Regions from separate parts of the Streptomyces sp. NPDC057099 genome, predicted to be linked through region 1. Evidence: riboswitches for the same ligand, from Rfam matches in the RefSeq annotation. Region 1 holds a riboswitch; each other region holds the start of a gene.
The links. A riboswitch is a leader RNA that binds a small molecule or an ion and turns the genes downstream of it on or off. The one in region 1 is predicted to bind cobalamin.

Region 1 (9,352 bases):
CGAGCAGGAAGGCGTCGTGCAGGGCGAGGTTCATGCCCTTGGCGGCGATGGGGGCGACCAGATGGGCCGCGTCGCCGGCGAGGTACAGCCGGCCGTGCACCATCGGCTCGACCACGTAGTCGTGCATGTCCAGGACGCGCTTCTCGATCAGCCGCCCCTCCGTCAGCGGCGGCACACCGGCCGCCCCGAGCCGCTGCCGCAGCTCCGCCCAGACGCGCTCGTGCGGCCAGTTCTCCGGGTCGTCGCCCGGCGGGCACTGGAGGTAGTAGCGGGTCACCTCCGGGCTGCGGGGCATCTGGCCCGCGAAGCCGTTCCCGTGACAGCCGAACAGCACGCAGTCGGCCGATGGCGGGGCCTCGGCGAGCAGCGCCAGCCAGCCGATGCCGTAGTCGTGCCGGGCGACCCGGACCCGCTCCGGCGGCAGCGAGGCCCGCGTCACTCCGCGCGCCCCGTCGCAGCCGGCCACGAAGTCGCAGTGCACGAGCCGCTGTTCACCCGTCTCCGGGCAGGTGTACGACACGGACGGCCGGTCGGTGTCGATGTCCTGCACCTCGACGTCCCGGACCCCGAAGCGGATCTCCCCGCCGCGCACGTCGGCGTACTCGCGCACCAGGTCCGTCACCAGCAACGGCTGCGGGTAGACGAAGTGATGACTGCCCGTCATCTCGCCGTAGTGGAACCGGTACCGCTCTCCGTCGAAACGGAATTCGCACGAGGTGTGCAGCTCGGCGCGGTCCAGCAGATTCCGGGCGAGGCCCCGCTTCTCCAGGCCCCGTACGGCCCACTCCTCGATGACACCGGCCCGGGGCCGCTGTTCGATGAACTCCCGGGTCTCGGTCTCCAGCACCAGACAGTCCACGGAGGCGGCCCGCAGGATGTTGCCGATGGTCAGTCCGGCGGGACCGGCGCCCACGACGACGACGGGGAAGTGTTGCGGGGCAGCGGAGTTCGCAGGGGAGGAAGCGTGGGTCATGCGCTCGATTATGAAGGCCCGAGCCGGGGGATCTCGATCGCCGGGCAGCGGTCCATCACCATCTCCAGGCCCGCGGCCCGGGTGCGGTCGTACGCCGCCTCGTCGACGACGCCGAGCTGGAACCACACCGCCCCGGCGCCCTTCGCGACGGCCTCGTCCGCGACCGCTCCGGCGAGGTCGCTGTTCACGAACACGTCCACGACGTCCACGTCGAAGGGGATGTCCGCCAGGCTCGCGTACCCCTGCTCGCCGTGCACGGTCTCCGCCTTGGGGTGCACGGGCACGACGCGCTTGCCGTAGCGCTGGAGCACGGCGGCGACGCCGTACGCCGCGCGCTGCCGGTTCGACGACAGGCCCACCACGGCCCAGGTGTCGCCGAGCTCGGTGAGGATCCTGCGGACCGTTGCGTCGTCGCCGTACACCGGCGGCCTCCTCGGGAGTCGTGGAAGAGCTGCTGTCCGGGCAACGACGCAGGGTGCGTCGTGATTCCCCCCGGATCCTCCGTGATAGCTTGCCGAGGCCAGTCGAACCCATGTACGTGGGTCAGGGAATCCGGTGCGAATCCGGAACTGACGCGCAGCGGTGAGGGGGACGGGCGGGGCCGCGGCCACTGAACGGCTCGTATGCCGTACGGGAAGGCGCCCCGCACCGGATGAACCCGAGTCCGAAGACCTGCTGGCGGCCCCCGCGGCCGGCCGGCGGTGGGGGAGCACCGTACGACCGGGCTCCGCGATCGGGCCCTCGACGTCTGAGGACTGGTTTCCTTGCCCCTCGCCCGACCCGCCCGCGCCGCCGTCCTGCTCGCGGCCTGCTCCCTGCTCATGACCGGCTGCGCAGGCTCCGAGGCCCCCAAGGCCAAGGCGTCCGCCACCCTCGACAACTGCGGCCGGAAGGTCCGGGTCGACAAGGCGCCCCGGCACGCCGTCTCCCTCAACCAGGGCACCACCGAGATCCTGCTCTCCCTCGGCCTCGCCGACCGAATAGCCGGCACGGCCACCTGGACCGACCCCGTGATGAAGGGGCTGGAGAAGGCCAACGCGAAGGTGCCGCGCATCGCCGAGAACAACCCCTCCTTCGAACGGGTCCTGGACTCCGAGCCCGATTTCGTCGCCGCGTCCTTCGTCTCCACCCTCGGCAAGGGCGGCGTCGCCACCCGCGACCAGTTCGAGAAGCTCGGCGTGCCCACGTACGTCTCCCCGTCCGACTGCGCCGGCAAGGACAACTCGGGCGGCGGCGACGGCAAGCGCGACAAGGCGCTGGGCATCGACGCCGTCTACGGCGAGGTGCGGGACCTCGCGACCGTGTTCGGAGTGAAGGACCGCGGCGACAAGCTCGTGGCCTCCCTCCAGCAGCGGATGAAGAAGGCCACGCGGGGCGTCGACGCCTCGGACGTCTCCCTTCTGTACTGGTTCGCCAACTCCGAGTCGCCCTACATGGCCGGCTGCTGCGGGGCGCCCGGCATCATGACGCGTGCCCTCGGCGCCGAGAACGCCTTCGACGACACGCACGAGGAATGGCCGCAGGTCAACTGGGAGACGGTCGCCGACCGCAACCCCGACGTCCTGGTCATCGGCGATCTCACGCGCAACTCGGAGACCGCCGAGTCGGCGAAGCGGAAGATCGCCTTCCTGGAGTCCGACCCGGTCACCAAGAACATGGACGCCGTCAAGAACAAGCGGTACGTGCTGCTCAGCGGGCAGGCCATGAACCCGACCATCCGCACCGTCGAGGGCGTGGAGAAGGTCGCGGCCGGACTGCGTGAGTTCGGGCTCGTGAAGTGACCGTCCGCGGACCGGCGCTCGGTGTCGCGGGCGCCTTGCTGCTGGTGGTCTCCGTGGCCCTGGCGATCACCATCGGACCGGCCGACATCCGGGTCGGGGACGTGTGGTCCGTCGTCGCCTCGCACGTCGGGCTCGGCAGCTCCGACCTGACGCCGATCCGGGACGGGATCGTCTGGCAGCTGCGGCTGCCGCGCACCCTGCTCGCGGCCGTGTGCGGGGCGGGACTCGCCGTGTGCGGGGCGGTGATGCAGTCGCTGCTGCGCAACCCGCTCGCCGATCCGTTCGTGCTCGGGGTGTCCTCGGGCGCCTCCACCGGCGCGGTCGTCATCGTCGTGCTGGGCGTGGGCGGCGGAGTCGTCTCGGTGTCCGCGGGGGCGTTCCTCGGCGCCCTGGTCTCCTTCGCGCTGGTGCTGCTGCTCAGCCACACCCTCGGCGACACCACCGACCGGGTCGTCCTCGCGGGCGTCGCCGCCATGCAGCTCTTCTCCGCGCTCACCTCCTTCGTCGTGCTGACCGCCGCCGACGCCGAGACGACCCGGGGCGTGCTGTTCTGGCTCCTCGGCTCGCTCGGCGGGGCCGGGTGGACCGACGTGTGGCTGTGCTTCGCCGTCCTGGCCGTGGCGCTGGTGGTGTGCCTGTCGTACGCCCGCACCCTCGACGCCTTCGCCTTCGGGCAGGACGCTGCGGCCGCGCTCGGGGTGTCCGTGGCCCGCACCCGCCTGGTGCTGCTGTGCGTCACCGCCCTGCTCACGGCCGCGCTGGTCAGCTCCGCCGGGGCGATCGGCTTCGTCGGGCTGGTCCTGCCGCACGCCGCCCGGGCGCTGGCCGGACCCGGGCACGCCCGGCTGCTGCCGATCACCGCCCTCGCCGGTGCGGTGTTCCTGGTCTGGGTGGACACCCTGGCCCGTACGGTCCTGGATCCGCAGGAGGTGCCGGTGGGGGTCGTGACCTCGCTGATCGGGGTGCCGGCGTTCGTGGCGGTGCTCTACCGGACACGGAGGGTGCGATGACCGAGACACCGACCAGTGAGACGCAGACGCAGGTGCGGGCCGGGCTCCGGGCGGACCGGGTCAGCCGCCGTACCGACGGGCGCCTCATCCTCGACGGCGTCGCCCTCGCCCCCGAACCCGGCTCCACCGTCGGCGTCCTCGGCCCCAACGGCTCCGGCAAGTCCACGCTGCTGCGACTGCTGGCCGGGCTGCTCACGCCGACCGCCGGGGTCGTCACCCTCGACGGCACCTCGCTCGGTGACCTGCCCCGGCGCACCATCGCCCGCCGCCTCGCCATGGTCGAGCAACAGGCCGACACACAGGTCGAACTGACGGTTCTGGACGTCGTACGGCTGGGCCGCGTCCCGCACCGCCGCGCCTGGACACCCGCCTCGGCGGACGACGAGCGGGCGATCCACGCCGCCCTGGAGCGCACCGGGCTCGCCGCCCGGGCCGGACAGCCCTGGCACACCCTGTCCGGCGGCGAACGCCAGCGGGTGCAGATCGCCCGCGCGCTCGCGCAGGAACCCCGGGAACTCCTCCTGGACGAGCCCACCAACCACCTCGACATCCACCACCAGCTGGACCTGCTCGCCCTGGTCACCGGCCTCCCGGTCACCACCGTCGTCGCGCTGCACGACCTCAACCTCGCGGCGATGTACTGCGACCGGGTCGTCGTCCTGCGCGGGGGGACGGTCGTGGCGGGCGGTGCTCCGGGTGACGTCCTCACCGAAGAGCTCATCGCGGAGGTGTACGGGGTGCGGGCCGCCGTCAGCCGCGAAGGACCCGAACAGCGGCCCCACGTGCGCTTCCTGGGCACGCTGGCCTGAAGCCTGCCCGGCCCTGGTGCCGGGCACGCCATTGGTGGGGCGCTTCCCGCCACGGTGGCCTGAAAACGCCGAACATGCCTGCGTGTGCGCGCCCACCCGCCTACGCTCGCCTCGTGCTGCGCATCATCGACGCCCGTAGCGGCGAGCCGGTCGACGCCGCCCCGGCCCGCCGGGGCCTGACCCGTGTCGAGGTGCACGCGCCCGACTTCGACACGACGAGCCTGCGGGTGCTGCTCGTCGCCGACCTGCTCGTCCGGGCCCTGGAGCTCGGCGGCACACCCGTGTGGGCCCTGCTGACCGGCGGGCGACGACAGGCGGAGCTGCGCGCCGGCGCCGCGGCGCTCGGCATCCGGCCCTTCGAGGACAGCCCCGACGTGAGTGCCGGGCTGGGCGAGGCGCAGGTCATCCACGTCGCGGTCGAGGGCGGCACGGCGACGGACGGTGTGCGGATCGATGTCGCCCCCGCACAGCCCGACATCCCGGACCCTTCCGCACACCCGGACACGCGGGACGGCGCCGACCCCGGTGTCCTGCGCCTCGCCCTGCTCGCCCGGCACCACAGCGCCCCCGCCCTGCTGGAGGCGGCCGCGCTCGACGAGGCCCGGGACACCCTCGCGCGGTGGCGCGGCGCGGTCGCCCGTTGGGCCAGGCTGCCCTCGCGGCCCGTCCCCGACGAGGTGCGCCGGCGGTTGCGCGACGCCTGGGAGGATGACCTGGACCTGCCCCGGGTACTGGACATCCTGCACGATGTCGAGACCGAGCCGGAGCTGCCCGACGGCGCGCGCTTCGAGACGTACGCGTACGCCGACCGGCTCCTCGGCCTCGACCTCACCCGCGACCTGGGATCCCCGTCATGATCGAGCGTGCCGGAGCCGGCCCACTGCGCCGCCTGGTCGTCCTGCGGCACTCCAAGTCCGCCTGGCCCGTGGGCGTCGCCGACCACGAACGCCCCCTCGCCCCGCGCGGCCGCCGGGACGCCCCCGCGGCCGGACGCGCGCTGGCCGAGGCCGACTGCCTGCCGGACCTCGCGCTGTGCTCCACGGCCGTACGCGCCCGCCGGACCTGGGACCTGGCCGCCGGCCAGTGGGGCACGCCCCCGCCGGTCCGCCACGACCGGAGGCTGTACGCCGCCGGTCCCTCCGGCCTGCTGGCCGTCGCGCAGGAGGTGCCCGCCGAGGTCGAGACGCTGCTGCTGATCGGGCACAACCCCGGCCTGGAGGAACTGGTCGTGGCACTCGCCGCCGACGGGCTCGACGACACCCTGGAGCGGGTCCGTACGAAGTTCCCCACCTCGGCGATCGCCGTCCTGTCCTGGCGCGGCGCGACCTGGCGGTCCCTCGCCCCCGGCACCGCGCTGCTCACGTCCGTGATCGTGCCCCGGGGCCGGAAGGAGAAGTAACGGCGGACCGGTCCGGGCCGCTCCCGGGCGCCCGCATAGGCTGGCCGGATGCAGGACGAATACCGCACGGTCGCACGCGCGGGCGTGCACGAGACCGAGGTCAACCGCTCCCGCTTCCTGTGCGCCCTCGCCCCGGCGGCCACCGAGCAGGAGGCCCAGGCCTTCATCGCCGCGGTCCGCAAGGAGCACGCCGCGGCCAACCACAACTGCTGGGCCTATGTCATCGGCGCCGACGCCTCGGTCCAGAAGGCCAGCGACGACGGCGAGCCCGGCGGCACCGCGGGCGTCCCCATGCTCCAGATGCTGCTGCGCCGCGACATGCGGTACGTCGTCGCCGTCGTCACCCGCTACTTCGGCGGGGTCAAGCTCGGCGCCGGCGGTCTCATCCGGGCCTACGGCGGAGCGGTCGGCGAGGCCCTGGACACCCTCGGCTCGCGCACCCGCCGCAGGTTCCGCCTGGCCACCGTCACCGTCGGCCACCAGCGGGCGGGCAAGCTGGAGAACGACCTGCGCACCACCGGCCGCGAGGTACGGGACGTGCACTACGGCGAGGCGGTCACGATCGAACTCGCCCTCCCGGACGCCGATGTGGACGCCTTCCGTGCCTGGCTCGCCGACACGACCGCCGGGACGGCCGTGTTCGAACCGGGCGGGGAGGCGTACGGCGACGCCTGAGGCGACGTCAGCCACGTACCCGCCGGTCGAGCGGCGGGCCGGCGTGGGGCGGGCGCCGTGGGTGGCGCGCGACGGCCCGCGGAGCACCGTCGGGGCCGTCGCGCACGGGAACGCGCTCCGCCCGCCTCGGCCGGGCCGGCAAGGGGACGGAGCGGTGAAGGCCGGGCCGTCTGCCGCCGATGGCGGCTACCGGTCCGTGCGGCGGACGCGGTCGGCGCCGCTGTCACCGGCGCGCGCGTCGGCGCCCGTCGGATCGTCCGGGTGAACGGCGGGGAGGCCGTCCCGGACCCGGACGCCTTCGGTATCCGCACCCGCCGCGGGTCCCGCGCTCGCGGGAACGCGGCCCAGCCGTACGGCGAGCAGCGCGGTGCCGACGGCGAGTGCCGCGAGGACGTAGGCGGTGAGGTCGAAGGCCTCCGCGAACTCGGCCAGGCCGGTGTCCGGACCCGGCGCTTGTGGATTGGTACCCAGGAAGCCGCGGTACAGGGCCCCGATGACCGCAACGCCGAAGGCCATGCCCGCCTGGGTGACGGTGTTCAGCACACCCGATCCGGCGCCGGCGTCGTCCGGGTGGACCCGGGAGAGGACGGTGTCCACCAGGGGCGCGACGACCAGGCCCTGCCCGAATCCGGAGACCCCCATCACCGCGGCGAGCCCGATCGCCTGGCTGGTGCCGTCCAGGCCGGTGACGGCGGGCACGGCCGCGAGCGAGACCGCCATGACGAGGCCGCCCGCCACCGACACCCCGATGCCGAACCGGGCGGCGAGCCTGCGGCAGGCCGCCGAGGCGGCGATGAAGCCGAGGCCGAGCGGCACGAAGACCATGCTCGCGGCCAGCGGCGTCAGCTTCAGGCCCGACTGGAGGTGGTACGTGAGGACCAGGAACAGCCCGGCGTTGCCGGAGAAGAACAGCAGCACGGTGCCCATGCTCAGCGGGAAGCCCTTGGCCCGCAGCAGCCGGCTCGGCAGCAGCGGGTCGTTGCCCCGGTCCTCCGTCCGGCGCTCCCAGCGCAGGAAGGCCACGGCGCCGGCCGCGCTGAGAGCGAAGCAGCCGTACGTCCACCAGGGCCAGCCGTGCTCACCGCCGAGGATCAGCGGGATGAGCACCAGCGGCAGCAGCACGGCGGTGAAGACGGCGCCGATGATGTCGAGCCGCGGCAGATCGGCGCTGCGGCTCTCGGTAATCGCGGGCACGGCAGCGCACAGGATCGCCGCGCCGATCGGCACGTTGATCAGGAAGATCATGCGCCAGCCCAGACCGGCCACGTCGAGGTCGAGCAGCAGGCCGCCGCCGACGAGGCCGGCGATGACGCCCGCGCCGATGGAGGCACCGTAGGCCCCGACCGCTCGGGCCCGGTCGCGCTCGTGTACGAAGACGGCCCGGATGAGGGAGAGCACCTGCGGTGTCATCACCGCGGCCGACAGGCCCTGGAGGACCCGGGCCGCGATCAGCGTGCCCGGGCTGGGTGCGAGCGCGCACAGCAGGGAGGTCAGGGTGAAGGTGGCCACCCCGTACTGGAAGGTGCGCTTGCGGCCGATCCGGTCGCCGAGCCGGCCGCCGGTTACCATGCCCGCTGCGTAGGCGATCACGTATCCGTCGATGACGAACTGGAGTTGGCCGAACCCGGCGTTCAGGTCCGCCTGGATCCCCGGAGCCGCGACGTTCACGATGAACATGTCGATCTGGCTCATGAACATCGCGAGCAGGACCACGGTGAGTCCCGCCCAGTCCCGCCCGGTGGCTCGGGGAGGGCCGGCCGTGGTGGCGGCCCCGGCCTCTGCCCCGGCCTTCGGACTCGCTTTCCGTGTCTGCGTGCGCATATCACCACTCGGTTTCGACGGTGCGCCGGAGCGCGAATGTTTAGTGCTAAATTCAGATCTAAATGTAGCAGGTCAGTGTGGAGGGTGAGCTCATGAGGGCATCAGAGGAAAGCGATCGCCGGCCGGCGGGAGAAGACCCGGCGGATGCCATCGCGGCTGCCTGGAGCCGTGAGCGGCCCCAGACTCCGGTGGGTTCCATCGGCGTGGTCACGAGGATCTGGCAGCTCGCCAAGCACTTCGGAGACGACCGCCGGCGGGTGCTCGCCGAGGCGGGGGTCGACCCGGCCACCCTGGACCTGCTCAGCGTGCTGCGCCGCAGCGGGAAGCCCTACACCATGAGCACCCGGGACCTCGCCGTGCACTCCCTGGTCACCGCGGGGGCCATCTCGCAGCGGGTCGCGCGCGCCGAGCGCGACGACCTGGTCACCCGCCGCCCCGCGCCCGGTCGCAGCCGCGCGGTCCTGGTCGAACTGACCCCGGCGGGACACGAGCTGGTGGAGCGCACCGTGGACCGGGTGCTCGCCCGCGAGGCACAGCTCCTGGAACGCCTGGGCCCGGAGCGGCGCGAAGCGCTTGCCGAGTTGCTGCGTGAACTGCTCGACGATGTGCAGGATCAACTCAATGTGCAGGGTGTTTCCCATGTGGGGCACGAGGGCCTGGATGGCTGATCCCGGGCGTCCCGGCCGGGAACATCGCCCTGTTCCCGGCCGGGACCGGCTCAGTAGCCGTAGGCGCTCGGTGCGTTCTGGCCGCCGTCCACCGGGATGTTCGCGCCGTTGACGCCCCGCGCCCGGTCCGAGAGCAGGAAGGCGATCACCTCGGCGACATCCCGCGGATCGACCAGACGGCCACCGGGGAACTCCTTCTCGAACGCGCGGTAGGCC
Region 2 (9,352 bases), on a different contig from region 1:
ACTGGCCGTCCTCACCTTCGTACTGGAAAGGCCGCTGACATGAGCGAGCCCGCCCTCGTCGCCCTGCGGGGCGCGTCCTTCGCCTACGAGGACGGCCCGGCCGTGCTCAGCGGCCTCGACTTCGAGATCCGCGAGGGGCGGGCGCTCGCGCTGCTCGGCCGCAACGGCAGCGGCAAGACCACGCTGATGCGGCTGCTCAGCGGCGGACTGCGGCCGCACGAGGGGCGGTTGACGGTCGACGGGCAGCCGGTGACGTACGACCGCAAGGGCCTGACCCGGCTGCGGACGACCGTCCAGCTCGTGGTGCAGGACCCTGACGACCAGCTGTTCGCGGCGTCCGTCGAGCAGGACGTGTCGTTCGGGCCGCTGAACCTCGGGCTGTCCGACACGGAGGTACGGGCGCGGGTGGCGGAGTCGCTCGCCGCCCTGGACATCGGCGCCCTGGCCGACCGGCCCACCCATCTGCTCTCCTACGGGCAGCGCAAGCGGACCGCCATCGCGGGCGCGGTCGCCATGCGGCCCCGTGTCCTGATCCTCGACGAGCCGACGGCCGGACTCGACCCCGACGGCCAGGAACGGCTCCTGGCCACGCTCGACGGGCTGCGGGCGAGCGGCACCACGGTGGTGATGGCCACCCACGACGTCGATCTCGCCCTGCGCTGGGCCGACGACGCGGCGCTCCTCACCCCGGACGGTGTGCACCTCGCCCCCGCGCCCACGGCGCTGGCCCGGACCGATCTCCTCCGGCAGGCGGGACTGCGGTTGCCGTGGGGTGCCGCCGCCGCGGACCTCCTGCGCGCGCAGGGGCTGTTGACCGGGTCGGCGCCCGGTCCGCGCACCCCGGAGGAGCTGGCCGCGCTGGCGGCGGGGCGGCCGGTGAGCGGCGGCTGAGGGTCGCTTCCGCGGCCTGACCGTGTATAGGCTGGCGGTGCAGCTGGTTCGCCCCGTCAGCCAGGCGGGATGCGTCGCAAGAGGGAACCCGGTGGGAATCCGGGACTGCCCCGCAGCGGTGAGCGGGAACGACCGCCGTCATACGCACTGGGTCCACGCAGGGCCCGGGAAGCGACGGCCAGTAGGTGTTCTCACATGGTGAGAACGTGCCCGCGAGTCCGAAGACCTGCCAACTGCCCGCGCGCGGACGATCCGTGCGCGGACATTCCGGTGACCTCGAGGGCGGGTCGGCGTACTTACCAGGCGAACGACCGCGCTGTGCCGCGCGAGGTCGACTCCGTCGGGTTCGTCACCCCTTCGCGCTCTCGTCCCGTCGCCGGGATCTCAGGGATTCGTCTCGCGAAGGAGATCTCCGTGACCACCAAGCCCGCAGCCGCGGCAGCACGGGCCACCGTGTACGGCTACCCCCGCCAGGGACAGAACAGGGAACTGAAGAAGGCGATCGAGGGCTACTGGAAGGGCCGCGTCACCGCCGACGCCCTCCGGGCCACCGCCGCCGACCTGCGCGCCTCGAACTGGCGGCAGCTGGCCGACGCCGGCATCGACGAGGTCCCGACGGGCGACTTCTCGTTCTACGACCACGTCCTGGACACCACCGTCATGGTCGGCGCGATCCCCGACCGTCACCGGGAGGCCGTCGCGGCGGACGCCCTGGACGGCTGCTTCGCCATGGCGCGTGGCACGCAGGACGTGGCGCCACTGGAGATGACCAAGTGGTTCGACACGAACTACCACTACCTGGTGCCCGAGCTGGGTCCGGACACGGTCTTCACCGCCGACTCCGCCAAGCAGGTCGCCGAGCTGCGCGAGGCGCTGGCGCTCGGCCACACCGCGCGCCCCGTCCTCGTCGGCCCCGTCACGTATCTGCTTCTCGCCAAGCCCGCTCCGGGTGTGCCCGCCGACTTCGAGCCGCTCACGCTCCTGGACCGGCTGCTGCCCGTGTACGCAGAGGTCCTCGCCGACCTGCGCGCGGCGGGCGCCGAGTGGGTCCAGCTGGACGAGCCTGCCCTGGTCCAGGACCGGACCCCGGCCGAGCTGAACGCCGCCGAGCGTGCCTACCGCGACCTCGGAGCCCTCACCGACCGGTCGAAGCTGCTGGTGGCCTCGTACTTCGACCGGCTCGGGAACGCCCTGCCGGTACTGGCGAAGGCGCCGGTCGAGGGACTCGCGGTGGACTTCACGGAGTCGGCGGCGGCCAACCTGGACGATCTGGCGGCGGTGGGCGGTCTGCCGGGCAAGCGGCTGGTCGCCGGTGTGGTCAACGGCCGCAACATCTGGATCAACGACCTGGCGGCCTCGCTCTCCCGGCTCGGCACGCTCCTCGGCCTGGCCGACCGGGTCGACGTCTCGGCCTCCTGCTCCCTCCTGCACGTGCCGCTGGACACGGGGGCGGAGCGGGACATCGAGCCGCAGGTCCTGCGCTGGCTCGCCTTCGCGCGGCAGAAGACCGCCGAGATCGTCACCCTCGCGCGCGGTCTCGCGCAGGGCACCGACACGATCGGCGCGCAACTCGCCGCGAACCGGGCGGACCTGTCCTCCCGGGCGAACTCCCCGATCACCCGCGACCCGGCGGTCCGCGCCCGCACGGCCGCGGTGTCCGGGGCGGACGCCCGCCGCTCGCTGCCGTACGCCGAGCGAACCGCCGCCCAGCGCGCCCGGCTCGGTCTGCCCCTGCTGCCGACGACCACGATCGGCTCCTTCCCGCAGACCGGTGAGGTGCGTACCGCCCGGGCGGACCTGCGGTCGGGCCGTATCGACACGGCCGGCTACGAGGAGCGCATCAAGGCCGAGATCCAGGAGGTGATCTCCTTCCAGGAGAAGGCCGGTCTGGACGTCCTGGTGCACGGCGAGGCCGAACGCAACGACATGGTCCAGTACTTCGCCGAGCAGCTCACCGGCTACCTCGCCACGCAGCACGGCTGGGTCCAGTCCTACGGCACCCGCTACGTCCGCCCGCCGATCCTGGCCGGCGACATCTCCCGCCCCGAGCCGATGACCGTGCGCTGGACGACGTACGCGCAGTCCCTCACGGACCGTCCGGTCAAGGGCATGCTCACCGGGCCGGTCACCATGCTCGCCTGGTCCTTCGTCCGCGACGACCAGCCGCTCGCCGAGACGGCCCGGCAGGTCGCCCTCGCCCTGCGCGACGAGGTGGGAGACCTGGAGACGGCCGGGACGTCGGTCATCCAGGTCGACGAGCCCGCCCTGCGCGAGACACTGCCGCTGCGTGCCGCCGACCGGCCGGAGTATCTGGCGTGGGCCACGGAGGCCTTCCGGCTCAGCACGGCCGGGGTGCGGCCGGACACGCAGATCCACACGCACATGTGCTACGCCGAGTTCGGCGACATCGTGCAGGCCATCGACGACCTCGACGCGGACGTCATCAGCCTGGAGGCCGCCCGCTCCCATATGCAGGTCGCCCGCGAACTCGCCTCGCACGGCTATCCGCGCGAGGCGGGGCCGGGTGTCTACGACATCCACTCCCCGCGGGTTCCGGGCGCACAGGAGGCGGCCGACCTGCTGCGCACCGGCCTGCAGGCCATCCCCGCCGAGCGGCTGTGGGTCAACCCCGACTGCGGCCTGAAGACCCGCGGCTGGACCGAGACCCGCGCGTCCCTGGAGAACCTGGTCTCGGCGGCCCGGACCGTCCGCGCCGAACTGGACGGGGAGCGGCCCGGACTCGCCTGACGCTCGCGGCCGGGGGCGGGCCGGGCATGGCCCGCCCCCGGTCGGGTCAGGTCGCCGTCGCGGCCGCCGCCGCCCGGCCCGCCGCGCGGCCCGAGAACAGGCAGCCGCCCAGGAAGGTGCCTTCGAGGGAGCGGTAGCCGTGGACGCCGCCGCCGCCGAAGCCGGCGACCTCGCCGGCCGCGTACAGACCGCTGATCGGCTTGCCGGAGGCGTTCAGGACGCGGCCGGAGAGGTCGGTCTGGAGGCCGCCGAGGGTCTTGCGGGTGAGGATGTTGAGACGTACGGCGATCAGCGGCCCTGCGCTGGTGTCCAGGATCCGGTGGGCGGAGGCGGTGCGGCTGAGGGTGTCGCCGGGGTAGGCGAGGGCGTTGCGGATGCCCATGACCTGGGCGTCCTTGGTGTACGGGTTGGCGATCTCGCGGTCGCGGGCCTCGATCTGCCGTTGCAGGCCGGCCAGGTCGATCAGGTCGTCCCCCGTCAGTTTGTTCATGCCGGCGACGAGTTCGGGCAGGGTCGTGGCGACGACGAAGTCCTCGCCCTTCTCCTTGAACCGCTCGATCGGCTCGGGGGTCTGCCAGATGCGCGACAGCAGCTTCCAGACGTTCTTCTCGGTGAGGTCCGGGTTCTGCTCCGAGCCGGAGAGCGCGAACTCCTTGGCGATGATCTTCTGGGTCGTGACGAACCAGGAGTAGTCGTATCCGGTGTCGGTGATCGACTTGAGGGTGTGGAGCGTGTCGTAGCCCGGGATGTCGGGGCTGGAGAAGCGCTTGCCCGTGGCGTCGAACCACATGGAGGACGGGCCGGGCAGGATGCGGATGCCGTGGTCGGGCCAGATCGGGTCGTAGTTCTTCAGGCCCTCGGTGTAGTGCCACATGCGGTCGGGGTTGACGATCCGTCCGCCCGCCTTCTCGGTGATCGCGAGCATCCGGCCGTCCACGTGCGCGGGCACGCCCGTGATCATGGACTTCGGGGGCTTGCCGAGGCGCGCGGGCCAGTTCTGCCGGACGAGGTCGTGGTTGGCGCCGATGCCGCCCGAGGTGACGATCACGACGGGGGCGTTCAGTTCGAAGTCGCCCACGACCTTGCGGGAGCTGGGCTTGCCGCGGGCCGCGCTGCTGGGCTCCAGGACCTTTCCGCGTACGCCGGTGACGGCTCCGTTCGTGACGATCAGGTCGTCCACCCGGTGGCGGAACCTGAACGTCACCTTGCCGTCCTCGACGGCGGCGCGCACCTTCTTCTCGAAGGGCTCGACCACGGCGGGCCCGGTGCCCCAGGTGACGTGGAAGCGGGGTACGGAGTTGCCGTGCCCGTCCGCGAGGCCACCGCCGCGCTCGGCCCAGCCGACGATCGGGAACCACTGCATCCCGAGCCCCGCGAGCCAGGAGTGCTTCTCCCCCGAGGCGAAGTCCACGTACGCCTCGGCCCACTTGTGGGCCCAGTGGTCCTGGCCCGACGGGTCGGTGATGCCACGGTCGAAGCCGGCCGTGCCCAGCCAGTCCTGCCAGGCCAGTTCCTTCGAGTCCTTGATGCCCATGAGCCGCTGCTCAGAGGAATCGACGAAGAACAGCCCGCCGAAGGACCAGAAGGCCTGCCCGCCCAGACCGGCCTCCGGCTCCTGGTCGAGCAGCAGCACCTTGCGTCCGGCGGCGGCCAGTTCGGCGGTGGCGACGAGCCCGGCGAGGCCGTGGCCGATGACGATGGCGTCCGCGTCCGACGCTCCGGCTCCGGCCGCGAAGGCCGGGAACGTCGCCTGCGCGAGCGCGGCACCGGCGAGCACACCGCCCGCGACGGTCAGGGCACGGCGGCGGGTGAACGCGGCGGGTTCTGACGGGTGTTCCATGGGCCGCCTTCCGGAGGAGGTGCGCAGGGGTCGGGAGAGGCCCCTGTGGCAACCAGGGGTGTTACCGACGGTAGCCCAGGAATTCTTGAGGTCGCCAGAGTCCTGCGCCTATGAACTCGAGGGCAGGGTTCACGAGTTGGCACGAGGGCGTACCAACCGCCCGAAATGCGTTTGTCCGCCCGCGCCGCACCGCACTACGGTGCCGAGGTGGATCTCTTCTCACGCTCCTGGACGGCGTTGCGCGCGGCGGTCGCCGACCTGGCCGACGAGGACTTCGCCCGGCCGTCCGGCTGTACCGGCTGGCTGGTGCGGGACCTGGTGTGCCATCTCGTCATCGACGCCCAGGACGTCCTGATCACCCTCGCCACCCCGTCCGACCTGGAGCCGACCCGTGACGCGGTGACCTACTGGGAGCTCGCCGACAGGCCGCCGACCGGTGACGACCCGCTCGACGCGCTGACCGTCCGGCTCGCCGCCGCGTACGAGGATCCGCATCTGCTCACGTTCCACTTGGACGACGTCGGCTCCGCCGCCGGCCGTGCCGCCCGGCTCGCCGACCCGGCCGGCCGGGTCGGCACCCGCGACGAGGTCCTCACCGTGGCGGACTATCTCTCGGCGTACGTCCTGGAGTGGACGCTGCACCACCTCGACCTGATCGCGCACCTCCCGGACGCGGAGCAGCCGCCGGCGGAGGGGCTCACCCGCTCCCGCGAGCTGCTGGAGCGGATCGCGGGGAGCGCGTTCCCCGCGTCGTTCACCGACCGGGACGCGCTGCTGGTGGGCACCGGGAGGCGGGCGCTCACGGAGGCGGAGCGGGCCGAACTCGGCGACCTGGCCTTGAAGTTCCCGGTCTACCTGGGCTGACCCGGCTCCCCGACCCTCCTCGGCCGTCCGTCAGTTCGTGTACACCTCCGCCCGGTCCACGCTCACGAACGCGCCCCGGGACTGGGCGTTGTGCTCCCCGGTGACCCGGATCCGCAGGGTGTGCCGCCCGTGGGGCAGCTTGGGGCTGACGTACTGCAGCTTCTCGCCGGTGCGGATCGCGCCGTGGAAGTCGACGCGCTGCTCGGCTCCGCCGTCGACGCTGATCCCGGCGATGCCGTTGCCGGTGTCGCGGACGGACAACAGGGCGATGCGGGTCCCGGTGAAGGTGAGGGTGGCGGTGGCGCCGGCCCGGTCGCTCCAGTGGTCGTCGCTCCAGAAGCACTGGGTGGCGCAGCCGGTGCCGGAGTTCCAGTCGCCCGTGTAGGCCACGCTTCCGGCGCCGCTGGAGCGGCCGTCGTCGTTGATCCAGTACGTGCCGGATCCGGGGTCGCCGGAGGGCAGGTCCTGGGTGGCCCCGAGGGCGAGCGGGCGGCCGAGGTCAGGGCTGCCGTCCGCGTTCCAGGTGATCTTCTGGGCGCGGGTCGTGCGGTCGGTGTAGGTGTTCGTCGAGGTCGTCTTGGCGTGGTAGACGAGCCAGTCCTCGGTGCCGTCGGGCGAGCGGAAGAAGGCGTGGTGGCCGGGGCCGTACACACCTCGGTCGTCGGCGCGCGAGAACACCGGCCCCGAGTGCTGGGTCCAGTTGCCGGGCACGAGCGGGTCGGCGCCGTCGCGCAGGGACATCATCCAGACCTGGTAGTCCGGCTTGCCGGTGTCGCAGGTCGAATACGTCATCCAGGTACGGCCGTTGCGGTGGAGGAACTCCGGCCCCTCACGCACCTCGGGGCAGCCGCCGGCGGCGTCGAGGGGGACGGCGTCACCGGAGACGGTGTAGGGGTTGGACATCGGGGCGATGTTGAGGCCGTTGTGCTGGTACCGGTTGAGCCCGGCGTAGGCGAGGTAAAGGCGGCCGTTGTGCTGGAACACGCCCGGGTCGATCGCGTACTTGTCGGCGTGGTTGGGCGGGGTGAGCTTCGCCTTGAAGCGGTACGGGCCCGCCGGGTCGTCCCGCTCGGACTCCAGGACGTACAGCCGGTGGTGTTCGTCGACCCCGTCGTCGGCCGTGTAGTAGAGGTACCAGCGGTCGCCGAAGCGGTAGAACTCCGGCGCCCAGATGTTGCGGTTGCGGGAGGTGTCGCTGTCCTTCCACACGGTCACCGGGTCCGAGGTGAGCAGGGTGCTCAGCGAGGGCGAGCGCCACATGCGGATGCTGTCGCCCTGGGTGGTGGTGAGGTGGTAGTTGCCCTTCCAGTACGAGACGTACGGGTCGGGGCCGGGGTTGAGCGGGTTGCGGAACGTGCCCGCGGCGGCCTTCGGCCCGGCGTCGCGGCCGACCGCGGACGGGACGGCGGTGAGCCCCGGCAGCAGGGCCAGGAGGACGGCGAACAGTGAACTTCGGGATCGTAAGCGCATGTGCGGTTTCTCCTTGCATCGTTGTAGTCACGGATGCCGTGGCACGTCCTCGAAGGCGGCCGGGCGGGTCTGGGCGTCACGCAGGAGTGTGGTGTCGGCTTTCTCGGAGCGGTCGAAGCGGTAGACGCCGTTGCGTTCCTGGAAGACGTCGGTGAGCTGGGTGTAGCAGTAGCCGAACATGTCCGGGTCGTCGAGCAGTACCCCGGTCAGTCCGGTGAAGCGCGCGACGAACTCCTCGGCACTGCACGGCCGTTGTCCGTAACCCCAGGAGGTGTCCTGGTCGTCGCCATCCGTGCCGGCCGCCGCGTCCGGGTCCCACCAGATGCCACCGAACTCGCTGCAGAAGTACGGCTGTCCACGGTAGGGCACCGACCACGGCCGCCCGTCCGGCGCCTGGTTGACATACGGCCGGTCCTGAGCCAGACCCTCCATCGTCCTGGCGAAGACGTCGGGGTCCTGCTCGTAGCAGTGCGAGTCGTAGACGTCGGTCTCCGGCACCCGGTGGGCGTAGCCGGACGCGTCGATCACCGGGCGGGTGGCGTCGGCCTGCTTGGTGGCCAGGAACATCGCCCGGGTGACGTCGTCGAGCCCGGTGACACGGTCGTGCAGCGGCTGGTACGTCTCGTTCAGCGGGCACCAGCCGACGATCGAGGGGTGGGAGTGGTCGCGCTCCAGGGCCTCCAGCCACTGGGTGACGTAGGAGGCGTCGGGGCTCTGGTTGTCGTCGCGTACGCCGGTCTCGCAGCCCCAGTCGCCGAACTCGCCCCAGACCAGATAGCCGAGCCGGTCGGCGTGGTGGAGGTAGCGCTCCTCGAAGACCTTCTGGTGCAGACGGGCGCCGTTGAAGCCCGCCCGTAGGCCCAGCTCGATGTCCCGGACGAGGTCGGCGTCGGTCGGGGCGGTCATCAGGCCGTCCGGGTAGTAGCCCTGGTCGAGGACGAGCCGCTGGAAGACGGGTTCGCCGTTCAGCAGCAGCCGCTTGCCGTGGACGGCGACCGAGCGCAGACCGGCGTAGGAGTGTGCCGTGTCGACCATCGCGCCGGAGGCGTCGAGGACCTCCAGGGTCAGGTCGTAGAGGTGTGGATCCCGCGGTGACCAGACGCGCAGCCGGTCGGCGGGCACGGGCAGGACGAGCCGGGGGCACAGGTCGAGGTCGGCGCGTACCTCGGCGGCGACGACGTCCCCGTGGCCGTCGGCGAGCGTGGCACGGACGCGGTGGCCGGGCGCGTTGGCGGAGAGCGGGAGTTCCAGGAAGAAGGAGCCCGAGGCCAGGTCGGGCGTGATGCGGGGGCGCCGGAGGGCGACGGTGCGCGGGACCGGCTCCAGCCACACGGTCTGCCAGATTCCCGTCGTCCGGGTGTAGTGGCAGTGGGAGTTGGCGTACCAGGTCGCCTGCTTGCCGCGCGCCTGGACGCCGTGGCGGCTGTCCCGGGCCCGTACGACGATGGTCAGTTCCTCGCCGGGGACGGCGACTTCGCCGAGGTCGGCGGTGAACGGTGTGAAGCCGCCGCGGTGCCGGGCGACTTCACGGCCGTCGGC
Region 3 (9,352 bases), on a different contig from region 1:
CGAGGTCGGCGGCAGCGCGACCTCCGCGCCCGATCCCCGGAAGGTCACCAGACCCACCTTGTCCCGCCGCTGGTACGCGTCCAGCAGCAGCGACAGCACGGCACCCTTCACGGCGCTCATCCGCTGCCGCGCCGCCATCGACCCGGAGGCGTCCACGACGAACAGCACGAGATTGCCTTCGCGGCCCTCGCGGGTGGCCTGCCGCAGGTCGTCCCGGCGCACGACCAGTCCGGGCCCGGACCGTCCGCGTGCCTTCTGGTGCGGGGCCGCGGCCTGCACGGTCGCCGCCAGGTGCAGCTTGGTGAGGGAGCCCTTCGGCCGCCGGGCGCCCGTGGTCCGGCCGTGTTCGGTCCGGGCCCGCGAACGCCGCCCGGCGGCACCCTCGCCGAGTCCGGGCACGCTCAGCACCTTGGTCCGGAACGGTTCGGAAGCGCGTGCGGCCGACTGCTCGCCGGCACCCGAGGGCTGCGGCTGCGGCTGCCCTTCCTGCTCGCCTTCCGGCCGGGCCTCCTGGTCCCCGCCCTGGGGTCCGTCGTCGGGCGTCGGCTGTCCGCCGCCCCCGCCGGGCCCGTCCGGCCCCGAGCCGGGGTCCGGATCCGGGTCGGGGTCCGGGTCGTCGTCCCCGGAGAACTCCTCCAGGGTCTCGTCCAGCTTGTCCTCGTCAAGTCCCGGCGCGTCGAACGGATTGCGGCGCCGGCGGTGCGGCAGCGCGAGCAGCGCGGCCTGCCGTACGTCCTCGGCGAGCACGTCCGTACGCCCCGCCCAGGCCGCGAGCGCCGTAGCCGTCCTGGCCATCACGATGTCGGCGCGCATGCCGTCCACCTCGAAGGCAGCGCAGGTCGCCGCGATCTGCCGCAGCGCGTCGTCGCCCAGCCGCACCGACGGCAGCAGCTTCTTCGCGGCCACGATCCGGGCCCGTACGTCGGCCTCCTCCTCGGCCCAGCGGGCGGCGAACCCGGCCGGGTCGTCGTCGTAGGCCAGCCGACGCCGTACGACCTCGACGCGCTGATCGGGCTCCCGCGAGGCCGCGACCTCGACGGTCAGCCCGAACCGGTCGAGCAACTGCGGCCGCAGCTCGCCCTCTTCGGGGTTCATGGTGCCGACGAGCAGGAAGCGGGCGGCGTGCCGCACGGAGACGCCCTCACGCTCCACGTACGAGGCGCCCATCGCGGCCGCGTCCAGCAGCAGGTCGACCAGGTGGTCGTGGAGGAGGTTGACCTCGTCGACGTAGAGGATGCCGCGGTGCGCGTCGGCGAGCAGGCCGGGCTCGAAGGCCTTCACGCCCTCGGACAGGGCCCGTTCGATGTCCAGCGCGCCCACCAGCCGGTCCTCGGAGGCGCCGACGGGCAGCTCGACCATGCGGGCCGGCCGGGAGGCGAAGCCCCCCGGCTCGTGCGGCCCGTCCGGGCAGCCGGGGTCGGGCGAGCCGGGGTCGCAGGAGAAGCGGCACTCGGAGACGACGTCCACCTCCGGCATGAGCGCCGACAGCGCCCGCACGGCCGTCGACTTGGCCGTGCCCTTCTCGCCGCGCACCAGCACACCGCCGACCGCCGGTGACACGGCGTTCAGCAGCAGCGCGAGCCGCAGATCGTCCTGGCCGACCACGGCCGTGAACGGAAAGGGGGTGGTCACTTTTCGTCGTCCTCCAAGTCGCCTTCGAGTTGCGGATGGACCGGGCAGCCGTCCCAGCGTCTCAGGTGGCCCGCGGTCGCCGTGCGGGCGGTCCACATCACCGCCACGGCCCTCATACGGGCGCTCCCGGCGGGACGAAGGGCAGCCCCGGCGGCGCGCCGGACTCGATGAGCCGCCACAGCGCGTCCGTGTCCGCGTGCTGTTCGATCAGGTCGCCGAGCCGGTCGAGCTGCTCCTCGCGCAGCGCGGCGAACGAGGTGTCCGGTGCCGGTACGAAACGGCGGCCGGCGGCGGCCGCCACCTCGCGCAGGAAGGCACGCCGGAATCCGTCCGACTCCAGCGAGCCGTGCCAGTGCGTGCCCCAGGTCTGGCCGACCCGGCAGCCGTCCAAGAAGGGCGCCCCGCCGGTGACATCGGCGACCCCGTGGTGGATCTCGTAGCCCTCGACCGGCTCCCCGAGGGCCTCACCCACCGGCCGGGTGAGGGTCTTCTCGCGCGCGAACCGCACCCGTACGGGCAGGACCCCGAGCCCGTCGACATGACCGCGGCGGCTCTCGACGTCGTCCTCGATGTGCTCGCCGAGGATCTGGAAGCCGCCGCAGATGCCGAGGACGGGCCGCTGCTCGGCGGCCCTGCGCACCAGCGCGTCGGCCAGTCCGCGCTCCCTGAGCCACTCCAGGGCACGGACGGTCCCCCGGGTCCCCGGCACGATGACCAGGTCGGCGTCGGCCAGTTCCTCGGGCCGGTCCACGAACCGCACGACGACACCGGGCTCGGCGGCCAGCGCGTCGACATCCGTGAAGTTGGACATGAGCGGGACCGCGCAGACGGCGACGCGCAGCACGTCCTCGCCGACGGGCGGGGCGACGACGGACTCCCGGACCGTCCCCCGCAGCGAGACGCGCAGCCCGTCCTCCTCGTCGATCCCGAGCCCGTGCCGGAAGGGCAGAACGCCGTACGTGTGCCGCCCGGTGAGGCCGTGGAGCATGTCGAGCCCCGGCTCCAGCAGGGAGACGTCCCCGCGGAACTTGTTCACGAGGAACCCGGCGACACAGTCCTGGTCCTCGCGGGACAGCAGGGCGACGGTCCCGAAGAACGAGGCGAAGACCCCGCCCCGGTCGATGTCGCCGACGACGAGCACGGGGAGCCCGGCGCCTCGGGCGATCCCCATGTTGACGATGTCCGTCCGCCGCAGATTGATCTCGGCAGGCGAACCGGCCCCCTCGCAGATCACCGCGTCATACGTGCCCCGCAACCGCTCCAGGCAGTCCAGCACCGTCCCGAGCAGCTTCTGCTGCCGTCCTCCGTGATACCCGCGCGCACTGAGCTCGCCGACCGGCTTGCCCAGCAGTACGACCTGACTGCTCTGCTCGCCGCCGGGCTTGAGCAGCACGGGATTCATCAGCGCGGTCGGCTCCACCCGGCACGCCTGCGCCTGCATGGCCTGCGCCCGCCCGATCTCGGCGCCCTCCCGCGTCACGAACGAATTCAGCGACATGTTCTGCGCCTTGAACGGCGCGACCTTGACGCCCTGCCGCACCAGCCACCGGCAGATCCCGGCGGTCACGACGCTCTTGCCGGCGTCGGAGGTGGTGCCGGCGACGAGAAGCCCCCCGCCCGTCATGACGTACGCCCCTTCACGATGTGGCGCGCGGCGACACAGACGCCGAGCGCGAGCCAGCCGACACGTCTGGACAGCCGTACGGCCCGTTCGATGTCCCCGGTGGCGACGGCGCGCCCCGCGCCGTTGAGGACGGGACGGTGCTCGACGCGTCCGCCGTAGGACAGGGTTCCGCCGAGCCGCACCCCGAGCGCCCCCGCGAACGAGGCCTCCACGGGCCCGGCGTTGGGACTCGGATGCTTGGCGGCGTCGGCACGCCAGGCCGTCACGGCTCCGCGGGGGTCGCCCCCGGCCGCGGTCGCGAGCACGGCGGTCAGCCGGGCCCCCGGCCAGCCCACGACATCGTCCAGCCGCGCGGAGGCCCACCCGTAGCGCCGGTACCGGGCCGACTTGTGCCCGACCATGGCATCGAGGGTGTTGACGGCCCGGAACCCGAGAAGCCCCGGGACACCGCCGACGGCCCCCCACACGAGCGCTCCCACGACGGCGTCGGAGGTGTTCTCGGCAACGGATTCGACGACGGCCCGGGCGATCCCGTCGGCGTCCAGGGCCTGTGGATCCCGTCCGCACAGATGCGGCAGCCGCGCACGGGCCGCTTCTACGTCCCCGGCCTCCAGCGCACGCCCGATGGCCTGCGCCTCCCGGGCGAGCGAAGTCCCCCCGACGACGGCCCAGGTGGCGGCACCGGTCAGCCCGACCGACGCGACAGTGGACGGACGCACGGCACGCGCGGCGACGGCCCCGAGCGCGACGGCCCCGCCCGCGCACACCACGGTGTGCAGCGCGCCCCACCCCCGGTGGTCCCGCCACAACACCCGCTCCACGGCACCCGCGGCCCGCCCGAACGCGGCGACCGGATGCCCCCGGCGAGGATCGCCGAGCAGCAGATCACCGATCAGACCGACGGCGGCACCGTACGCGTGGACGCGACCGGCACCCATGGGCTCAGCCGGCCACGGGGGCGGACAACGGTGGGGAACTGGCCCTCGATCGGCAGCCGAACATGGCGATATGTCCTCACTCAGGGTGTCCACGCCCTGGTTCGACGAGACCGGCGGTGAGAGTTCCTGGCTCCCGGTGAGTGCTACCCCGGTGACAGTGGCGGGACCGCGCCGGACTTCCACCGGCTTCCTCTCCTGCCGCCGCATTGGCCCCGGCAGTCCACCACGGCCGCGAACAACCGTCAACTTGCCGTTGACCTGCGAGGGGAGAGTGTGGACAAGCCCACACCGCCTGCCTCGCAGGGGGTGCCGACGGCTGTCCCGTGAACGGCAACCGGGCGGCCCGGGACCGAAGCCCCGTGCCGCCCGGCAACAGACGATCGTGGTGGTCGTGGTCAGGCCACGATCAGATAGATCCCGTATCCCACAGCCGCCGCACACGCCGCGAAGCACGCGTACGCACCCGTCACCGCGAGCCCCGCCGACCCGCCCGCCGCCACCGCCCGCTCGCGGCGCGACAGGCCGGTGATGCCGAGGGTGAACAGGCCGACGAGGGTCACGGTGGCCACGAGGCTGACGCCGAAGACGGAGCCGAGGGTCGCCCAGTCGATCTTCATCTCAGAGATTCTTCCTTGTCACCGGTGGGCGGGATCAGACCGTGGTGGTCGTGGTGGAGGGCTTCCGGTCGGCCGGGGCCTGGGCCGGGATCGTGGCGGCCAGTTCCTCGGACGGGCCCGCCGGAGGCGGTGTCACCGCGGCGATCGCGGTGGTCACGACACCCGCCGGCTCCTCCTCGACCTCGTTGACGTTCGTGTGGTCGACGACCTCACGGCGCGACAGCTTCCAGATCACCGCGCTGGAGGCGACCAGGAACACCGCCACGACCGCCGTGCCCCAGTTCCCGAAGCCGGTCACGTACTCGGCGAGCGCGCCCACCAGGGCCGCCGCCGGCAGCGTCAGACCCCAGGCGACGAACATCCGCGTCGCCGTCGACCAGCGGACCACGCCGCCCTTGCGGCCGAGCCCCGCACCCATCACCGCGCCGGACACGGAGTGGGTGGTGGAGAGGGAGAAGCCGAGGTGCGAGGAGGCCAGGATGACCGTCGCCGCACTGGTCTGGGCGGCGAAGCCCTGCTGCGGCTGGAGGTCGGTCAGGCCCTTGCCCATGGTGCGGATGATGCGCCAGCCGCCGAGGTAGGTGCCGAGCGCGATGGCGATGCCCGCCGAGAGGATGACCCACATGGGCGGGTCGGAGTCGGGGGCGACGGCGCCGCCGGCGACCAGGGCGAGGGTGATGACACCCATCGTCTTCTGGGCGTCGTTGGTGCCGTGGGCCAGCGAGACCAGGCCGGCGGAGGCGATCTGGCCGGCCCGGTAGCCCTTCTTGGAGGCGTCGCCGTCGGCCTTCTTGCCGAGGGAGTACGTCAGCCGGGTGGCGAGCAGTGCGGCGATGCCCGCGACCAGCGGGGCGGCGATCGCCGGGATCAGCACCTTGGTGACCAGGACGTCACCGTGCACCGCGCCGACGCCCGCCGAGGCGATCGTGGCGCCGATCAGGCCACCCATCAGGGCGTGCGACGAACTGGACGGCAGACCCACGAGCCAGGTCAGCAGGTTCCAGAGGATCGCTCCGACCAGGGCGGCGAAGATGACCTCGGGACGGATTCCGGCCTCGTCGACGAGGCCCTTGGAGATCGTGTTCGCGACTTCGACGGACAGGAAGGCGCCGACCAGGTTGAGCACCGCGGACATGGCCACCGCGATCTTCGGTCTCATGGCGCCCGTGGAAATGGTCGTGGCCATCGCGTTCGCGGTGTCGTGGAAACCGTTCGTGAAATCGAACGCGAGTGCGGTGACCACCACAATCGCGAGGATCAGCGAGAAGCTTTCCATTTACCCAGGCAATCGTTCGGCGTCGTTGGCGGGACGAACGTAGGTAACCCGAGTGAACGGAAGATGAACTGGGAGGGGCGCAGGGGTGTCCGCAACAGAGGAGTGTCATTCCGCCCTGGTGCAGCGGCCCTTGCACCCCAACGATCAAGTGCCCCTTGCGAACTGTTTCAGTCGATCGAGTGACCCGTCGAAGAGATTCTGGTCACCCGGCAGGGTGCCGTCGCCGTTGTCGTACTGCCAGAAGGTCCAGGAGGACCAGCCGGCCGGCAGTGCGCCCGGGCTCGCCGCGTCGTAGCGGGCCACCCACAGGTGGTGGTTCGCGGCGAAGGCACGGCTGTTGCCCGTGCACGTGTTCCACCAGTGGGTGGTCGTGTAGATCACCGGGCGGCGGCCGGTGAGCCGCTTGACCTCGCCGCTGAACGACTTGATCCAGCCGACCATCCCGGCCTTGCTCAGGCCGTAGCACTTGTGCTTCTTGTCGTACGGGTTGTACTCGATGTCGAGCGCCGGCGGCAGGGTCCAGCCGTCCGCGCTCCAGCTGCCGCCGTTGCGTACGAAGTGGGCCGCCTGTGCCTGGCCCGACGACCTGTTCGGCAGCGCGAAGTGGTAGGCGCCGCGGACGAGGCCCGCCGCGCGCGAGCCGTTGTACTGCCGGCTGAAGTAGGGGTTGCGGTACGTGGTGGACTCGGTCGCCTTGACGTAGACGAATCTGGCGCCCTGCGCCTTCGCGCTCGTCCAGTCGACGTTCTTCTGGTGGGACGAGACGTCATGCCCCTTCGGGCGGCTCGCCGCCGCGGCCGGAAACTCCGCGAGCGTGGTCCCTCCCAGCGCGAGCGCCGCCGCGGAGGCCGCCAGTAAGCGGCCGCGGCGGCGGGGCGGTATGTGGTCACGGGCCATGTGATTCCCCCCGGAATGGCTACGTGCACGGCAAATCCCCCAGAGCGTACTGGAGGGGCGTTGAATATCCGATGATCTCCGGCCAAGAGAGATCCATGATGTGTTTGTGCCGGTATGCGCCCTTACGGATGCTCGGTTTCCGGCCTAAAGTGCCCCCGCCCGGCGGCGCGTTGAAGGGCTGCCTGGCAGGATCGCCGCATGGCTGAGCAGCGAGGCGACGAGCGGGACACGGGGGACGTCGGAGGCAGTGGACAGGATGCGGGGGAGTCGCGGCGGAGCGGTGTGCGCCCCGAGGAGGCGCGCGCCTGGGAGGACCTCGTCGCGACGGCCCGCCGGACGGTCACCGAGGGGCTCGTCGTCGGAACGTCCGGCAATGTCTCGGTGCGCGTCGGGGACACCGTGCTGGTCACGCCGTCGGGCGTGCCCTACGACCGGCTCGCGCCGGACGACGTGACCGGGGTCGACCTCGACGGCCGGCAGGTCCTCGGCACGCTCGTCCCGACCAGCGAGCTGCCCATGCACCTCGCCGTCCACCGCACGACCGACGCCCGCGCCGTCGTCCACACCCACGCCGTGCACGCGACGGCCGTCTCGACGCTCGTCAGCGAGCTCCCGCTGATCCACTACATGGCCGCCGCGCTCGGCGGACCCGTCCGGGTTGCCCCGTATGCGACGTACGGCAGTGACGAGTTGGCCGAGAACATGCTCCGCGCCCTCGCCGACCGCTCCGGCTGCCTCCTCCGGAACCACGGCACGATCACCTACGGCGCGACCCTGGACCAGGCCTACGACCGCACCGCCCAGCTGGAATGGATGTGCCGGCTGTGGCTGACCGCCACGTCGGTACCGGGCCTGTCCCCGAGCCTGCTGTCCAGGGAACAACTGGCCGAGGTGGAGGACCGGCTACGGGGGTACGGCCAGCGCGGCTGAGCCCCTCCGGGACCTCACCGCACCGACACCGAGGGCGCCACCCGCCCTACGGCTCCTTCGACGGCCTCCTCCCCGCCCTCACCTGGGCGCCGCTGTCCGCGCGGTTGCCGCGCTGCCGGTCACGGCGTTCCGCCCCGCTCGCGTGGCCACGGCTGCGTCGGCCACCGGGGCACCTCGCCCTGCGGGTGCGGCCACCGCTCCGCCCCGGGTGCGGACGCTGTCGCAGCCCGCGCGGTTACGGCTTCGCCGGTCCCCGGCGTTCCGCCCTGCTCGCGTGGCCACGGCTGCGCCGACCGCCGATATCGCTCGCTCGTGGGGCCACTCGCTCTGCCGGTCGCCGACATCTCGCCCTCCGGGTGCGATCACAGCTCCGCCGGCCACCGGCGTTCCGCCATGCTCGTACGGCATCTCGCTCCGCAGACCACCGGCACCCCGCCCTGCGGAGCGCGGGCCCCGCCCCGCCGACCGCCCGGGCCAGCCCACCGCGCACAACCGCCCCGCCGACCACCCGCGCCCGTCACCCCACCGCCCCCGCCCACTGGTCCCTCGCCCCGTCCGCCGGGACACTGGAGGTGTGCGCACTGTCAAAGCGGCGGCCGCTGCCGCCACCGTCGTGATCGGAGCCGGGGCAGCCGCCGTGGCCGCCGGGCGGTTCGCCAGCGGCGTCGCGCTCAAGGCGCCTCCCGGCAGGCCGCTGCCCACCGAACCCCGGCTCACCGTGCACGGCACCGCCGCCGGTCAGATCATCCTGACCCGGGACCTGGCCGCCCTGCGGCCCGGTCGCTACGGCCTCTCCGGCGACGGCTCCCACGCGGTGGTCGGCCCCGTCCTGACCACCGCCCCGCACACCGCCGACACCGTCGTACGCCGCCTGGAGAGCGTCACGCACGGCACCCTGAAGGCCGGCGACAAGGCCTGGCTCACCCCGAACGTGTACGTCGGCAACCCGAGCGACGCCCTCGGCCTCGACCACGCCGACGTCGACATCCCCGGCGAACTCGGCGCCCTGCCCGCCTGGTTCGTGCCCGGCGCCCGGGACACCTGGGTGATCGCCGTGCACGGCCTGGGCACCACACGGGAACTGGCCATGAACGTCATGGAGTTCCTGCACCGCAACCGCTTTCCGGTGCTCGCCCTCGCCTACCGCGGCGACCTGGGCGCACCCCGCCGGCCCGACGGTCTGAACCACCTCGGCGAGACCGAGTGGCGCGACCTCGACGCGGCGATCCGCTACGCCGTGCGCCACGGCGCCCGGGAGGTCGTCCTGCACGGCTGGTCCACCGGCGCGACCATGGCCCTGCGCGCCGCCGCCCACTCGGGACTGCGCGACCGCGTCTCGGGACTCATCCTGGACTCCCCGGTGCTCAGCTGGCAGACCACCCTGCGCGCCCTCGCCTCGGCCCGCCGCACCCCGGGCGCGCTGCTGCCCCTCGCGGTC

Region 2: linked by a shared signal. The riboswitch ahead of metE (5-methyltetrahydropteroyltriglutamate--homocysteine S-methyltransferase) and the one ahead of ACFT4A_RS00390 (ABC transporter substrate-binding protein) in region 1 are both predicted to bind cobalamin.
Region 3: linked by a shared signal. The riboswitch ahead of ACFT4A_RS11810 (cobalamin biosynthesis protein) and the one ahead of ACFT4A_RS00390 (ABC transporter substrate-binding protein) in region 1 are both predicted to bind cobalamin.

The regions. Positions count from the first base shown of each region.
Region 1 is NZ_JBHUTX010000001.1:75,436-84,787, forward strand. It holds gene ACFT4A_RS00380 (4-hydroxybenzoate 3-monooxygenase) at 1-973, opposite strand, end outside; gene ACFT4A_RS00385 (CoA-binding protein) at 982-1,395, opposite strand; cobalamin riboswitch at 1,478-1,668, shown strand; gene ACFT4A_RS00390 (ABC transporter substrate-binding protein) at 1,795-2,754, shown strand; gene ACFT4A_RS00395 (FecCD family ABC transporter permease) at 2,751-3,764, shown strand; gene ACFT4A_RS00400 (ABC transporter ATP-binding protein) at 3,761-4,573, shown strand; gene ACFT4A_RS00405 (hypothetical protein) at 4,648-5,430, shown strand; gene ACFT4A_RS00410 (SixA phosphatase family protein) at 5,427-5,972, shown strand; gene ACFT4A_RS00415 (YigZ family protein) at 6,021-6,647, shown strand; gene ACFT4A_RS00420 (MFS transporter) at 6,834-8,468, opposite strand; gene ACFT4A_RS00425 (MarR family winged helix-turn-helix transcriptional regulator) at 8,561-9,136, shown strand; gene ACFT4A_RS00430 (SDR family NAD(P)-dependent oxidoreductase) at 9,187-9,352, opposite strand, start outside.
Region 2 is NZ_JBHUTX010000008.1:194,287-203,638, forward strand. It holds gene cbiQ (cobalt ECF transporter T component CbiQ) at 1-43, shown strand, start outside; gene ACFT4A_RS14370 (energy-coupling factor ABC transporter ATP-binding protein) at 40-891, shown strand; cobalamin riboswitch at 919-1,140, shown strand; gene metE (5-methyltetrahydropteroyltriglutamate--homocysteine S-methyltransferase) at 1,306-3,639, shown strand; gene ACFT4A_RS14380 (FAD-binding dehydrogenase) at 3,686-5,479, opposite strand; gene ACFT4A_RS14385 (maleylpyruvate isomerase N-terminal domain-containing protein) at 5,687-6,343, shown strand; gene ACFT4A_RS14390 (glycoside hydrolase family 43 protein) at 6,374-7,813, opposite strand; gene ACFT4A_RS14395 (glycoside hydrolase family 2 protein) at 7,841-9,352, opposite strand, start outside.
Region 3 is NZ_JBHUTX010000006.1:293,516-302,867, forward strand. It holds gene ACFT4A_RS11800 (putative cobaltochelatase) at 1-1,632, opposite strand, end outside; gene ACFT4A_RS11805 (cobyric acid synthase) at 1,745-3,256, opposite strand; gene ACFT4A_RS11810 (cobalamin biosynthesis protein) at 3,253-4,194, opposite strand; cobalamin riboswitch at 4,295-4,434, opposite strand; gene ACFT4A_RS11815 (hypothetical protein) at 4,590-4,811, opposite strand; gene ACFT4A_RS11820 (anion permease) at 4,846-6,087, opposite strand; gene ACFT4A_RS11825 (lysozyme) at 6,232-6,984, opposite strand; gene ACFT4A_RS11830 (class II aldolase/adducin family protein) at 7,183-7,914, shown strand; gene ACFT4A_RS11835 (alpha/beta hydrolase) at 8,489-9,352, shown strand, end outside.